Regions from separate parts of the Alkalihalobacillus sp. R86527 genome, predicted to be linked through region 1. Evidence: riboswitches for the same ligand, from Rfam matches in the RefSeq annotation. Region 1 holds a riboswitch; each other region holds the start of a gene.
The links. Region 1 has a riboswitch for lysine ahead of SJY16_RS04515 (Na+/H+ antiporter NhaC family protein). Riboswitches for the same ligand answer to the same signal wherever they lie in the genome.
Positions count from the first base shown of each region.

Region 1 (4,666 bases):
AAATGCTACGATAACACCCCACCAACCGAGCCACTCTGTTTTCTTATTCATTCTGAAGAATGAAAGCGGAGCAGAACCTCTGAACTTATGGCCAAGTGTGAATTCTAAAATAAGAATTGGAATACCTGCTGTTATTAGTGCAAATAAATATGGTATAAAAAATGCCCCTCCACCGTTGTCATATGCAACAGCTGGAAATCTCCAAATATTACCTAGTCCGATTGCAGAACCAACAGCTGCTAGAATAAATCCAGCTCTTGTCCCCCACTGTGCTCGTTTTTCCACATGCATTACCCCCTTAGACGTTATAACCTTCTCCCCATATTCCCCCTTCCAGAAAAAGGTTTAGACTTTTAAATAAATTCTGATTATTTTGTTTATAGTATATCTAGTACTATTGGCCATGTCAAAGTAATCTTTTTAATATTTTGTAAAATAACGTTGAAAATTAGATAAAAACGCACCTTTTTTGTAGCATGGCATTAAAAAAACAGGAGGATGGTCCCCCCTGTTTAATTAATCATTAACGGCATCAACCGTACGATTTTCATATTTTGATTTAAGGTAGTAAACAACAACTGCGAACACAACTGCTGTGGCAAGTAACCCAATGACTGAGCTGCCTGTAAACCCTAGAACAAGATAACCGACGAGCGCTATTCCAGCTACAATCATTGCGTAAGGTAGCTGCGTTAACACGTGGTCAATATGATGGCTTCCTGCCCCTGTAGACGATAGGATCGTAGTATCGGAAATCGGTGAACAATGATCCCCAAAAACCGCTCCTGCAAGTACAGCTGCAAGTACAGGAAGCATATATGTCGGATCTGTTGCTGCAGCAATTTCCCCTGCGATAGGAAGCATGATTCCGAATGTTCCCCACGATGTACCGGTCGCAAATGCCATTACCCCTGCTAATAAGAATAAAATTGCTGGAAGAAAACCAATCGCAATATGCTGATCAACTAGGCCAGCTAAATACTTACCTGTACCAAGCGTTCCAATGATTTCGATCAAGGTCCAAGCAAAGAAAAGGATATAAACTGCAGGAAGCATCGATTTGATACCTTCTACAATCCCTTTGCCAAAAACAGAACCTCCCATATTCTTTAAGAAGAAGAAAATGAGAGAAGTGCCTAAACCAATTAGGCCACCGTATAATAGTGAAGCTGCTACATCAGTATTTTCGAAGATCGTCAGTGGCGTTACTCCAGCATCTGTTCCACTCACCGCTTGAATACCTGTAACGACCATAAAGATAACCGTTCCTGCGATTAGCATGATAATCGGCCAAGCGAGATCTGCTACTTTTCCTTTTTCACTTTCTGGTAATCCTGTTGTTTCTCCTGGAACAGCACCTTTTGAAGGATCGAGTACTTCACCAGTTTTTTGAGCACGGTCCTCGTGAACCTTCATAGACTTCAAGTTAATATCAAAATAACTAACGAAGAATACCATCCCAAGTGCAAAGATTGCGTATAAGTTCATAGGAATCATTTTGATAAATGCTTCTAAAGCTCCAACACCAGCGATGCTGTGTGTAGTAAGAATGCCACCTATAATTGCAATAATATAAGCTCCCCAGCTTGAGATCGGAGAGATAATACACATTGGTGCAGCAGTTGAATCGATGATATAAGAAAGTTTTGCTCGTGATACTTGGTGCCTGTCCGTAATTGGACGACTCACATTCCCAACTGCTAGTGAATTAAAGTAGTCATCGATAAAGATAATAACTCCAAAGACTGCTGTTACTATTTGAGCGCCAGTACGTGTTTTCACTCGTTTCATCGCCCATTCACCAAACGCACGACTTCCGCCCGATATGGAAATGAATGCAGTCATCATTCCTAATAGTAATAAGAAGAAAATAATATACATATTCCACTTATTCAGTCCACCGCTTTCAGAATCAATAAAGATTCCCTTAACGATTGCATAAATCTCTTTCAATGAAGCCATGATACTCCAGTCATTAATCATTAACGCACCAAGGATGATCCCCACCCCTAGTGAAGGTAATACCTTCCTGGTTGCCACTACCATCAATAACGCGACGAGCGGCGGAATAATTGAATAAATCGTATTTTCCATATTCACCATCCTCTGTAAGTTATGGTTTACTACTTTTTTGGATAAACAAAAAACGGGCTATGACAGGATATGGTCCTATCATTGCCCGTTTCACCGATACAATGTCAAGTGTCCATCCCGATCAGTAGTTCTCCATTATAAGTGGGCCTCATAATGACAGTTCGACATTTATTCAATGTCGCCCCAACAAAAATAATGTGACGATTATTTTTGCTTCGGCAGACCTCCCTTTCGATGCTGATCATGGATGTCATTCTCCCAACATGTACTAATGAGTATCTGCTCCTCTACCTCATCGTATAAGATAAGGAACATTATTTAGTTCAATACAATTTGTTATTATATCTTAATTCAATGGGCTCTGCAATCGCAAATTATTCCATTCCTCCTATATCGATTGCAGGATCCGGTAAACCTGTTCCTGACCCATTGTTATAGAAATTCGGAACGTCTCCTTTTATGAAGGTTGCGATAACAGGGATATCCGTTGTAACAACATCTGAATCCGTTGCAAATGGAATAACGATTTTCACATGTACTTCGATATGAACGCGAATATCAACCCATGTGTTATTGATCCCTACCTGTCTGATATTGTGTTTAATATCAGACTTCACTTCTCCAATCGCAGTAAATCGAACTGGAACTTTGGGACCGAAGTTCGCAAGTAGCGTATTATTAAACGCTTGCCCGATTGGGATATTATGAATAATACCTTTATTTAATGGAACATCTTCATCTACTTGAAGTTCGACTCCATTTTCTTCTGCCCAGTAATCAATCGAGTTATCTTCGACGCTCTTTAAGAACTTTTGAACTTTATCTGTAGATTGAGCAAGCACTTTATTAACTGCACTTTGGTTAATCTGTACAATATCTACCTGGTTCACCGTTTCTTTTTTGATAAGTTCTTCTGTACTATCAGCTTCTTCAACGATCTTCTTGTTAATCGCCTGGTTGATCGCAAGTGTTGCAATTCGGTTCGTTTCCGTTCTAGCGATTTCAATCAGGGTAGGCTTAATACCTTTTTCAACAATCCATAGCCCCTGAACAGTCATAAATATAAAAAGAATGAACGAGATAACAAATACATATCGAAAAGGAAGTGGACCTTTTCGAATAAACCTTCTTCGAGTTCGGAACAAGCCAAGTCCTCCCTTCTCCTCAACATGTATATGCGAAGAAGGATAGAAGTATGGACATATTTTCCCGAAAGAAAACCACAGCTTATTCGCTGTGGTTTATCTTATAGCATTTTCAGCATCGCATCTCTGCCAATTGTTCCTACTTTGATACCTCTAGCCTCTGCTTCTAGGGTTACTGATTCTAGTGGCGCATCCAGCAACTGCTCAATGGACCTTACACCAACTGCTCTACCAGCAATGATTTTGCGATCACTTAACTTTTCATTAAGCAACGCAATATCCAGTGCTCCACACATGATGTAGCCATTCTCATTTGAAACAGCAAGGAAGTTGGTTTTAGGTAGCTTCATACTGATAGCTGTAAATGGATGACCGTCGATCATAATGGGTGTCATAGTAATCATGAATTCACCACCTCCTGACTCACAAATTGTCCTTATATTTATATGAGCGCGGAGGCATGTTTGACAATCAAAGATTAATATCTATTCTCTAGTCTCCATGCGAGGAGATCCCTTAACATTTCAGGTAAATAGTACTTTTTCCTAGCGTGCTTCATTTGCGGATAAAATTTCCCAAAGGTGAACATATCCGCAGTTGCCACTGAATACTCTTGTTCTGGAGATAGCTGATGGCCATTGTGGAGAATTTCCGTGACATGATGGAGCCCATCTTCCATTACGACGGTTTTCACTTCGAGTCCATCGAATGCCATGATGCCCATCACCTCTCCTCGGAATCCTAGCCCTTTAAAACTTAAATTCACGAGTTCGTCCGACATGGCATACGCAATGATTTCACGCAGCTCACTTCCTTTTAGGATAACTTTACAAGGATTTACGGGATGTGGACAAATTCGATGAAGGTCTTCTCTCGAAACTTTTCCTTCTCTTAATCCTTCAAGGAGCATACCAGAATTAATCATCCCAATATCAGCGTTACACCATTCTCTAAGAGCTGCTGAAAGTTCGTCCGGAAGAACAGATCGTTTGAACCAATCTGCTTCTAGGGGTTGTTCAAGGCGACAAACCACTTCATCCAACAAATTCTGTGCATTCTTTCCTAATCGATCTAATAGCTCTTTAGTAGCCTGATCTTCTTTATGATCACGAACAGAAATAGCGTATGCTTCTTTTTCTAACAGCTTGCCACGTTCAGAATCGTACTTCAATACGACTTCTCCTACATAGTTTCCGTTTTTCCCTGCTTGTGTGATCAACGTTCCGTTCACATTCATACCATGCTTAAGAACGTGATGGGTATGAGAACCAATAATCACATCGATTCCTTCTATATCCTTCGCAATCCGCTCGTCATTACCGAGCCCCATGTGAGACATCAATACAACCACATCAGCTTTCTCACGAACCTCATCCACAACCTCTTGAAGCATTTCCCAAGGTGATTGAATTGACCAGCCAAGAAGG
Region 1 covers NZ_JAXHBW010000001.1:888,718-893,383, reverse strand. The annotation lists gene SJY16_RS04520 (sodium-dependent transporter) at 1-285, opposite strand, end outside; gene SJY16_RS04515 (Na+/H+ antiporter NhaC family protein) at 517-2,094, opposite strand; lysine riboswitch at 2,212-2,392, opposite strand; gene yunB (sporulation protein YunB) at 2,469-3,239, opposite strand; gene SJY16_RS04505 (YunC family protein) at 3,341-3,643, opposite strand; gene SJY16_RS04500 (bifunctional metallophosphatase/5'-nucleotidase) at 3,718-4,666, opposite strand, start outside.

Region 2 (4,666 bases), 360 kb from region 1:
GGGTAAGTACTTTGGACCATACCCTAACGCTTATGCTGCGAGCGCAACAAAGAAGCTATTAGACCGTATTTATCCCTTGCGCAAGTGCAGAAAGATGCCAGATCGTGTATGTTTGTATTATCATATTGGGCAATGTCTTGCTCCTTGTGTTAAGGAAGTTACGAAAGAGCAAAACAAGGAAATGATTGAAGGAATAACAAGGTTTTTGAATGGTGGCCATCAAGAAGTTAAACAGGACCTAGAACGTAAGATGGTAACCGCTTCAGAAAACCTTGATTTTGAACGTGCGAAAGAATACCGAGATCTTATGTTCCATATCGAAAAGGTGATGGAAGCGCAAACGATTCAAACGAATGATGGTCTCGACCGTGATATATTTGGATATAGCTTCGATAAAGGCTGGATGTGTGTGCAGGTCTTTTTCGTGCGGCAGGGGAAACTAATCGAACGGGATGTATCCTTATTTCCATTTTACAATGAACCGGAGGAAGATTTCTTAACATACTTAGGTCAGTTCTATCTGCAAAAGAACCATCCAAAGCCAAAAGAAATCCTATTACCGAATAATATAAACGCTGAAATAGCTGAAGAACTTCTTCACGTTTCAGTACATCAACCAAAAAGAGGAAAGAAAAAAGAGCTAGTCGAGTTAACGATCAAAAATGCGACCATCGCTCTCAATGAGAAGTTTTCCCTTATAGAGCGAGATGAGAAGAGGACGATCGATGCGGTTGAAAACCTTGGAGAGCAGTTAGGTATTCACGCCCCTCTTCGCATAGAAGCATTCGATAACTCGAATATCCAAGGAACGAATCCAGTTTCAGCAATGGTAGTGTTTCTAGACGGTAAACCTAAGAAGAATGAATACCGAAAGTACAAGATCAAAACGGTAGAAGGACCAAACGATGTTGGTTCGATGAAAGAAGTCGTAAGAAGAAGATATACGAGGTTGCTTAAGGAGGATGGCCCTTTACCGGATTTAATTATTATTGATGGTGGTATAGCCCAAATCCAAGCTTCAAAAGATGTATTAGAAAATGAACTTGGACTGGATATCCCTGTTTGTTCTTTAACGAAAGACGAAAAGCACCGTACTTCGCATCTTTTGATAGGAGATCCTCCTGAGGACGTGTACCTTCCTAGAAACAGCCAGGAGTTTTATCTACTACAGCGCATACAAGATGAAGTCCATCGTTTTGCGATTTCATTTCATCGTCAGCTTCGAGGTAAATCGATGTTGAAATCAAGCCTAGACGAGGTTCCTGGCATCGGCCAAAAGCGTAAGAAGAAGCTTTTAAATCACTTTGGTTCTATAAAAAAAATGAAAGAAGCAGATGTGGAGGGTTTACTAGAAGCAGGATTACCGAAGAATGTTGCTGAAGAATTAATGGCGCGATTTAAACAAAAAGAAAATTAATTCACAAATTGTATTGCGGCATATCATATAGTTCGTTATAATAGTGAAAATTTAATAGTTCCACACTTCGATAAATTGAAGTGATGGTAGAGGCGCAAAAACCATCAGTAAACTCAAGCGAGAGTGATAAGACTCGTAGACGTGAGTTGAAAGGGGAATTTGCCGAAGCGATAAGGTGCTTATTCACCTTAAGCTGGATCTGTATTGAAGAAATGCAGAGCTGTCATTCAATGCCTTCCCGGGGATTGAATGGAGGACTATCTCACACAGGGACGTTTTCTTGAATGCTTTATGAAAACAACAGTGAGGTTTTTCTCATTGTTGTTTTTTTGTATATTTAGGACCTTTCGTAACCTATTCAAGAAGCTATTTGTGAATGAGAAATACAGTTATAGAGTGGAAAGGATGGAGAGAGTGGGACTTCGAGTAATGAAATTTGGCGGAACATCTGTCGGAGATGTAGAAAAAGTGAAAAACGTAGCATCTAGGCTTGCAGAAGCAGTGGATGCAGGAGATGAAGTTGTAGCAGTCGTATCCGCTATGGGGAAAACCACCGACGAACTAGTGGGGTTATCGAAAAGTATCACAACAAAGCCTTCCCCAAGAGAACTAGATATGTTGCTAACAACAGGGGAACAAGTAACAACTGCTCTTCTTGCTATGGCGCTTCAAGAGAATGGGTACGACGCAATCTCACTTACGGGCTGGCAAGCAGGATTAAAGACAGAATCCGTACATGGAAACGCTAGAATTTTGGACATTGATGCGAAAAGAATGAATCAACATCTTGCAGAAGGAAAAATCGTTATCGTTGCTGGATTCCAGGGGCTATCTGAAACAGATGACATCGCAACATTGGGTAGGGGAGGATCTGATACGACTGCTGTTGCGATTGGAGCTGCACTTAAAGCAGACAAATGTGAGATCTATACTGATGTAGATGGAGTCTATACGACGGACCCAAGATACGTAAAAGGTGCCCGTAAATTGGCTACGATATCATATGATGAAATGCTTGAATTAGCTAACCTCGGTGCGGGAGTCCTTCATCCGAGAGCGGTGGAATTCGCGAAGAATTTCAATATACCACTTGAAGTACGTTCGAGTTTTACAAATGACACAGGAACCATTATTGAGGAGGTCGCATCAATGGAACAGAATTTGGTAGTGAGAGGACTTGCATTTGAAAGCAATGTCACGAAAATAACGATATCAGGTCTTCCAAATGAGATTACAACACTTCCTTCATTATTTTCTTCACTAGCATCTAATGGAATAAATGTTGATATCATCATACAAAGTACTAGCGAGAAGAATACCACGAGCATTTCGTTCTCTATCGAAACTGCTTCGCTTGATTTAACTCTAGATGTCCTTCGTCGTCTAGAGGTGAAACTGCCATATGAAAATATTTTCTATGAATCAGAACTTGCAAAAGTTTCGATCGTTGGCTCAGGTATGATTTCAAATCCTGGTGTTGCTGCACAAATGTTTGAAGTGCTAGCTGATCACGATGTGGAAATTAAGATGGTAAGTACCTCTGAAATTAAAGTGTCTACGATTGTCCCAGAGAATAAAATGATCTATGCGATTGAAACGCTTCACGATCAATTCCAGTTAGATGAAAGAACGCCGGTTAAGCAGGTATAAAAAAATAGGAGGCCAAGACGGCCTCCCTTTATCTAACCTACATCAATGCTATCTTTTGGATCCCACTTGATTGTGATTTGGACTTCATTCTTCTTGCTCGTTTCATAGGCTTCAGTTATGCATTGGAGCATGTATTGAAATTGTTCAGCAAGAAAACCAGCTTCTAGCTGATAACAATCATCACGACTAGTTTTTTTTCTTTCTTCTATTAAAGGTGATTGAAGCAAGTAGGATATTTCGTTCTTTTTCTCTTGTGCGATGGTTAAAGCACCCCATCCAGCCTCCTTGAAGAATTGCTCGATTTCCTCTTTTGTCGAAAGCGGGAACTTCCTTGCGATTTCTTTACCGGTCCAGTAAAGAATATTACCTTGCTCATTACCTAATAGCTCAGGAAGAAGAACTTCTCTAAAAAGCTCATATCCAAAAGCTGTTGTGGTTACTTCATGACTATAATCGATGGTATTCGTACGCTTTTTAAACATAAACTCCTCCAATTCGTCTCATATTATTATAACGGTTTGGAAGGAATTCCTCCATACATACATGAAAAGTGGGGAATAATATCCTAGCATATTTAATATACACATCGACGCAAATGAATTTAGAAAACTCAAAATGTACGCGTTTTCTTGACGCTCCTAAATGAGGGGAGTACAATGGTTATGTCACAATAAAATCGACAGAAAGCGATGATTTCTGTGCATGCAAAGGCTTTTATAGTAGAATATGCAGTGGCAGATGGTAGCTTAACAACTTAAAAGGGGGACACACAAAACATGGCCGCAAGTCGAGACTTTGTCAGCCGAAAATTGCATTCGCTTCTAGGAGTAATTCCACTGGGACTCTATGTTACGCAACATCTAACAGTAAACCACTTTGCAACAAGAGGGCCCGAGGCATTTAATGATGCTGCACATTTCATGGAATCTTTACCTTACAGGTATATCCTTGAAATCTTTATTATTTTTTTACCGCTATTATTTCATGCGATTTATGGAGTATATATCGCATTTCAATCCAAGAATAACGTAAGTAGATACGGGTATCTACGAAATTGGATGTTTTATATGCAGCGGATCTCAGGTGTAATTGTCTTAATTTTCGTAACCTGGCATGTATGGCAAACCAGGATACAGGCTGCGATGGGAGCAGAAGTTAACTATCAGATGATGGTCGATATTCTGTCCAATCCAGGGATGATGATCTTCTATATCGTTGGTGTAATTGGTACAGTATTCCACTTTGCTAATGGTCTCTGGTCCTTCTTCGTAAGCTGGGGCTTTACAGTAACACCGAAATCTCAGCGTGCAATGACATACGTAACCATGGCTATTTTCCTTGCTCTTTCAGTCGTTGGTATACGCGCGCTTTTCGCATTTGTTTAAGTAACAAACGAACTGTCTTCACCACGAATTCTGAAAGGGTACATATCCTTCAGACAGAGCTAGCAATTAAGGGGGAACCGTTCTTATGAGTAAAGGTAAAATTATTGTAGTTGGAGGCGGACTAGCCGGTTTAATGGCGACTATTAAAGCCGCCGAAGCCGGAGTTAGTGTCGATCTAATTTCTATCGTTCCGGTTAAACGATCTCACTCTGTT
Region 2 covers NZ_JAXHBW010000001.1:1,251,617-1,256,282, forward strand. The annotation lists gene uvrC (excinuclease ABC subunit UvrC) at 1-1,417, shown strand, start outside; lysine riboswitch at 1,497-1,685, shown strand; gene SJY16_RS06310 (aspartate kinase) at 1,832-3,067, shown strand; gene SJY16_RS06315 (YslB family protein) at 3,100-3,549, opposite strand; gene SJY16_RS06320 (succinate dehydrogenase cytochrome b558 subunit) at 3,844-4,452, shown strand; gene sdhA (succinate dehydrogenase flavoprotein subunit) at 4,538-4,666, shown strand, end outside.
Region 2: linked by a shared signal. The riboswitch ahead of SJY16_RS06310 (aspartate kinase) and the one ahead of SJY16_RS04515 (Na+/H+ antiporter NhaC family protein) in region 1 are both predicted to bind lysine.

Region 3 (4,666 bases), 760 kb from region 1:
TAGATATCTATGTATCTGGAGATTTGTTAAACCAAATCGTAAGCGCAACTTATTCTGCTAGAACGTTACAAATTCCGTTTCTAGGTGTATTCGGAGCATGTTCAACTTCCATGGAATCACTGGCTGTAGCATCATCCTTAGTGGAGGGTGGATTTGCACGATATGCTGTTGCGGGAGTAAGCAGCCATAATGCAACAGCGGAGAGGCAATTTCGATACCCTACAGAATATGGTGGACAAAAACCTGGAACTGCTACCTCTACTGTTACAGGTGCTGGAGCAGCACTGATTGGAACTGAAGTTTCTGATATTAGAATTACATCAGCTACTGTAGGAAAAGTAGTCGATTGGGGAGTGAAAGATCCTTTTGATATGGGATCTGCGATGGCTCCCGCTGCGGCGGATACAATCGCCAGGCATTTTAAGGATTTAAATGTAACGCCTGATGAATACGATTTGATTGTTACTGGTGATTTATCTGCAGTGGGAGCCCCGATTGTTCGAGACTTGTTGTCAGAAGAGGGGTTTGACATAACAAATAACCACAACGATTGCGGATTGATGGTCTATCGTCCTGATCAAGAGGAAGTATTTGCAGGTGGCAGTGGGTGCGCATGTTCAGCGGTGGTCACATACGGCCATCTAGTCAATTTATTAGAAAAAGGACGATATAACAAAATTCTTGTTGTAGCAACTGGATGTCTTCACAGTCCGGTAATGGTGCAACAGAAGGAAAGTATGCCGGCCATTGCGCATGCTGTAGTGTTTGAAAGAACAGGAAGTGATCGATAATGGAGTATTTCATTGCATTTGCGGTAGGTGGCGCAATTTGTGTAGTAGGTCAGTTGTTGTTAGACATATTTAAGTTAACACCTGCTCATGTCATGTCCTCCTTCGTTGTTACTGGGGCAATATTAGATGGATTCGGAATTTATGACAAGCTAATCGAATTTGCTGGCGCAGGTGCTACTGTTCCAATCACAAGTTTTGGACATTCCTTACTTCATGGAGCGATGCAAAAAGGTGAAGAACACGGATTGATCGGTATAGGAATGGGGATTTTCCAACTAACATCAGCTGGTATTTCTTCTGCGATTGTATTCGGTTTTATTATTGCGATAATTTTCAAACCAAAGGGGTGAAATGATGAATAGAAAGCGGCGGGTTATATTTGTAACAGATGGCGATCTATATGCAAAACAGGCTATTGAAGCAGTAGCTTCAGAATTAGGCGGAAGGTGTATCAGTCAATCAGCTGGTAACCCTACCCCGCTTGCTGGATATGAAATTGTTTCACTTATATCAAAAACACCCCATGATCCTGTGTTTGTTATGTTTGATGACAGTGGATATCAAGGTGAGGGTTATGGGGAGCTCGCGATGCAATATGTAGCAGCTGATAAGAATATTGATGTGCTTGGAGCCATCGCAGTGGCTTCTAGAACACACTTTTCTGAATGGACGAAAGTAGATGTTTCGATTGATCGTTTTGGAGAGCTTACCCATTATGGTGTAGACAAAAATGGCCTCCCTGATATGGAAGTTGGAAGAATAGATGGTGATACGGTTTCCATTCTTGATCAATTGAACCTCCCGATCGTGGTAGGGGTTGGTGATATTGGTAAAATGTCTGGATATGATGATCCAACAAAAGGATCACCTATAACAAGAAAAGCGGTTCAAATTCTTCTAGAAAGGAGTGGAGCAGATGCCATCAAAGACGAAAGATAAACAAAAAATCTTCAAAAAGTTAAAAGAAAACGAGAAATTTATGGAGAAGTCAATCGGTATTGGTGAAAGTTTTGACGTCGGTGTTCGCAAAATTAAGATCCTAAATAAAGACGTTAACTTTTACTACTGTACAGGACTTTGTGATACGTCCATCATTGTAGAAATTATGCGTGAGTTGATGTATACCGATGAACATCATAGGCTAACTGCTCAGTTTGAGAAAGTCATCCATAATCACTTGCCACATCAACAAGTTACAACAGTAGAGAACTTTGACGAAGTTGTAGATCAAGTGCTGTCAGGGTTAATAGCTGTGTTTATGGAAGGTGAAGAACAAGCCTATATTATCGATGTTCGAAAATATCCGGGTAGAACGCCACAAGAGCCAGATACTGAGAAGGTAATACGAGGCTCGAGAGATGGGTATACCGAAAACATTATTGAAAATACAGCGCTAACCCGTAGAAGAATTCGAGATGGTAAGCTACGTAATGTGATTTTACAAGTTGGCGAGCGATCAAAAACGGATATTTGCCTTACATATATAGAAGATGTAGCAAATCCTAATCTAGTTGAAATCGTAATGAAGAAGTTGAAGGAAATAAATATAGATGGATTACCGATGGCTGATAAAGCAGTAGAGGAATTCTTAGTACACCAAGCTGGTAATCCATTCCCATTGGTGAGGTATACAGAAAGGCCAGACGTAGCAGCTGCACATTTGTTAGAAGGACACGTGTTAATTATTGTTGATACTTCTCCAAGTGTTATCATTACACCTACTACATTTTTTCACCATGTACAGCATGCGGAGGAATATAGGGAGGCTCCAATAGCAGGCGCTTTTCTACGGTGGATACGGTTTGGTGGAATGCTTGCTGCATTATTACTATTGCCTCTATGGCTTCTGTTTGTTTACGAACCACAGCTTCTACCGAAAACAATTGATTTCATAGGACCAACTGATAAAACCAATGTGCCAATCTTTGTGCAAATTATACTAGCTGAGCTGGGTATCGAAACCTTAAGGATGGCCGCAATCCATACGCCTACTCCACTATCTACGGCTATGGGACTAATAGCTGCTGTCTTGATTGGACAAATTGCGATCGATGTAGGTCTATTTGTGCCAGAAGTGATCCTCTATGTTTCGATAGCGGCGATTGGGTCATATGCTACTCCAAGTTATGAACTTGCTATAGCGAATAAATTGATCCGGCTACTTTTACTATTCCTGGTTTTCTTCTTCCGAGTCCCTGGCTATATGATGGGCGTAACGTTAACGATATTATTTTTAATTAGCTTACGACCATTGAATACTCCATATTTGTGGCCGTTTGTTCCATTTAATGCGAAAGCGTTCGTGCAGATCTTAATAAGGGTTTCTGTGCCGTTAACGAAACTTAGACCAAGCATTACTCAGCCTCAAAATAAGAAAAAGCAAGAGGACGGACCACTTGCCGAATCTTAAAAAGTGTGATAATTTATTTTTTAATAGAATAGACCTCATTGAACGTAATGGGGATAGAGGCGCAATGCGAATGAGTACGATATCTGAGCATATAATGGATTTGCGAAGACGGTATCTGAAAGGTCAAATTGCCGAAGTGGGGGAAGGACCATCCTTTTACTGCTGGGCTGTAGTTGAATAAGCTGCAGACTGTCACTGTTAACGATACTGCAGTGGTGAGCTAATCCAACTCGTGGGGATACGGAGCAAAACAGCCAATGTATCTATAAGTTGGCTGTTTGTTTTTTTTATGTAGTGGGAGCTCGCTTACTGAATAAAGCGAGAGGGGAGAATTACGTGCACTTATTCGGCACAGCAGCAATTTCAGAGAATGGACATTATACAATCGGAGGAGTCGACACGTTTCAACTAGCGAAAACATACGGAACAGCGTTATACGTGTACGATGTGGCGCTGATTCGGGAGAAAGCGAGAGCATTTAAAGAGGCTTTTGAGAAAAAACAATTAAAGTATCAGGTTGCATACGCGAGTAAAGCATTTTCATGTATTGCCATCATCCAGCTTGCTGAAGAAGAAGGGTTAAGTCTCGATGTAGTCTCAGGAGGCGAACTCTATACTGCACTACAAGCAGGATTTCCGGTAGAGCGCATCCATTTTCACGGTAACAACAAAAGTGAATCAGAAATAAGAATGGCTCTAAAAGCGGGAATTGGATGTTTTGTAGTTGATAACTTTTACGAACTCTCTTTACTCGAGCAGTTGGCGTTTGAAGAGGGTGTTTCAACAAATGTATTGCTTCGAATCACTCCAGGTATCGAGGCTCACACGCATGACTATATATTAACTGGTCAGGAAGATTCAAAGTTCGGCTTCGACTTACAAAGTGGTCAGGTAGAACAGGCGATCGAGACCACTTTGAAAATGGGAAATATTCATCTTCTAGGCCTTCATTGTCATATAGGTTCACAAATTTTTGAAACCACTGGGTTTGTAATGGCGATCGAAAAAATTTATAGTTATCTTCATAAATGGTATGAAGATTTTGGATATGAGCCACAGGTACTTAATTTAGGTGGTGGATTTGGAATTCGCTATAATAGTTCGGATCAACCTATCCCTCCTTCTGAATATATCGATGCTATGACGAGTGCCGTTAGTAAGCAGCTTGAACATAGTACAATGGCGATGCCGGAAATTTGGATCGAACCAGGCCGATCTCTAGTAGGTGAAGCTGGGTCGACGTTATATACCGTAGGTTCTCATAAAAATGTTCCTGAATTACGAAATTACCTTGCTGTAGATGGAGGGATGAATGATAACCTTCGCCCAGCACTTTATAAAGCGAAATATGAAGCGTCTATTGTCAATCGGATGAATGAACCTAAAGATACTCTTTACTCAATTGCAGGGAAATGCTGTGAATCAGGAGATATGTTGATTTGGGATTGTGAGCTTCAACGTGCAA
Region 3 covers NZ_JAXHBW010000001.1:1,649,992-1,654,657, forward strand. The annotation lists gene spoVAD (stage V sporulation protein AD) at 1-791, shown strand, start outside; gene spoVAE (stage V sporulation protein AE) at 791-1,141, shown strand; gene spoVAEA (stage V sporulation protein SpoVABEA) at 1,146-1,730, shown strand; gene SJY16_RS08445 (spore germination protein) at 1,708-3,201, shown strand; lysine riboswitch at 3,248-3,432, shown strand; gene lysA (diaminopimelate decarboxylase) at 3,538-4,666, shown strand, end outside.
Region 3: linked by a shared signal. The riboswitch ahead of lysA (diaminopimelate decarboxylase) and the one ahead of SJY16_RS04515 (Na+/H+ antiporter NhaC family protein) in region 1 are both predicted to bind lysine.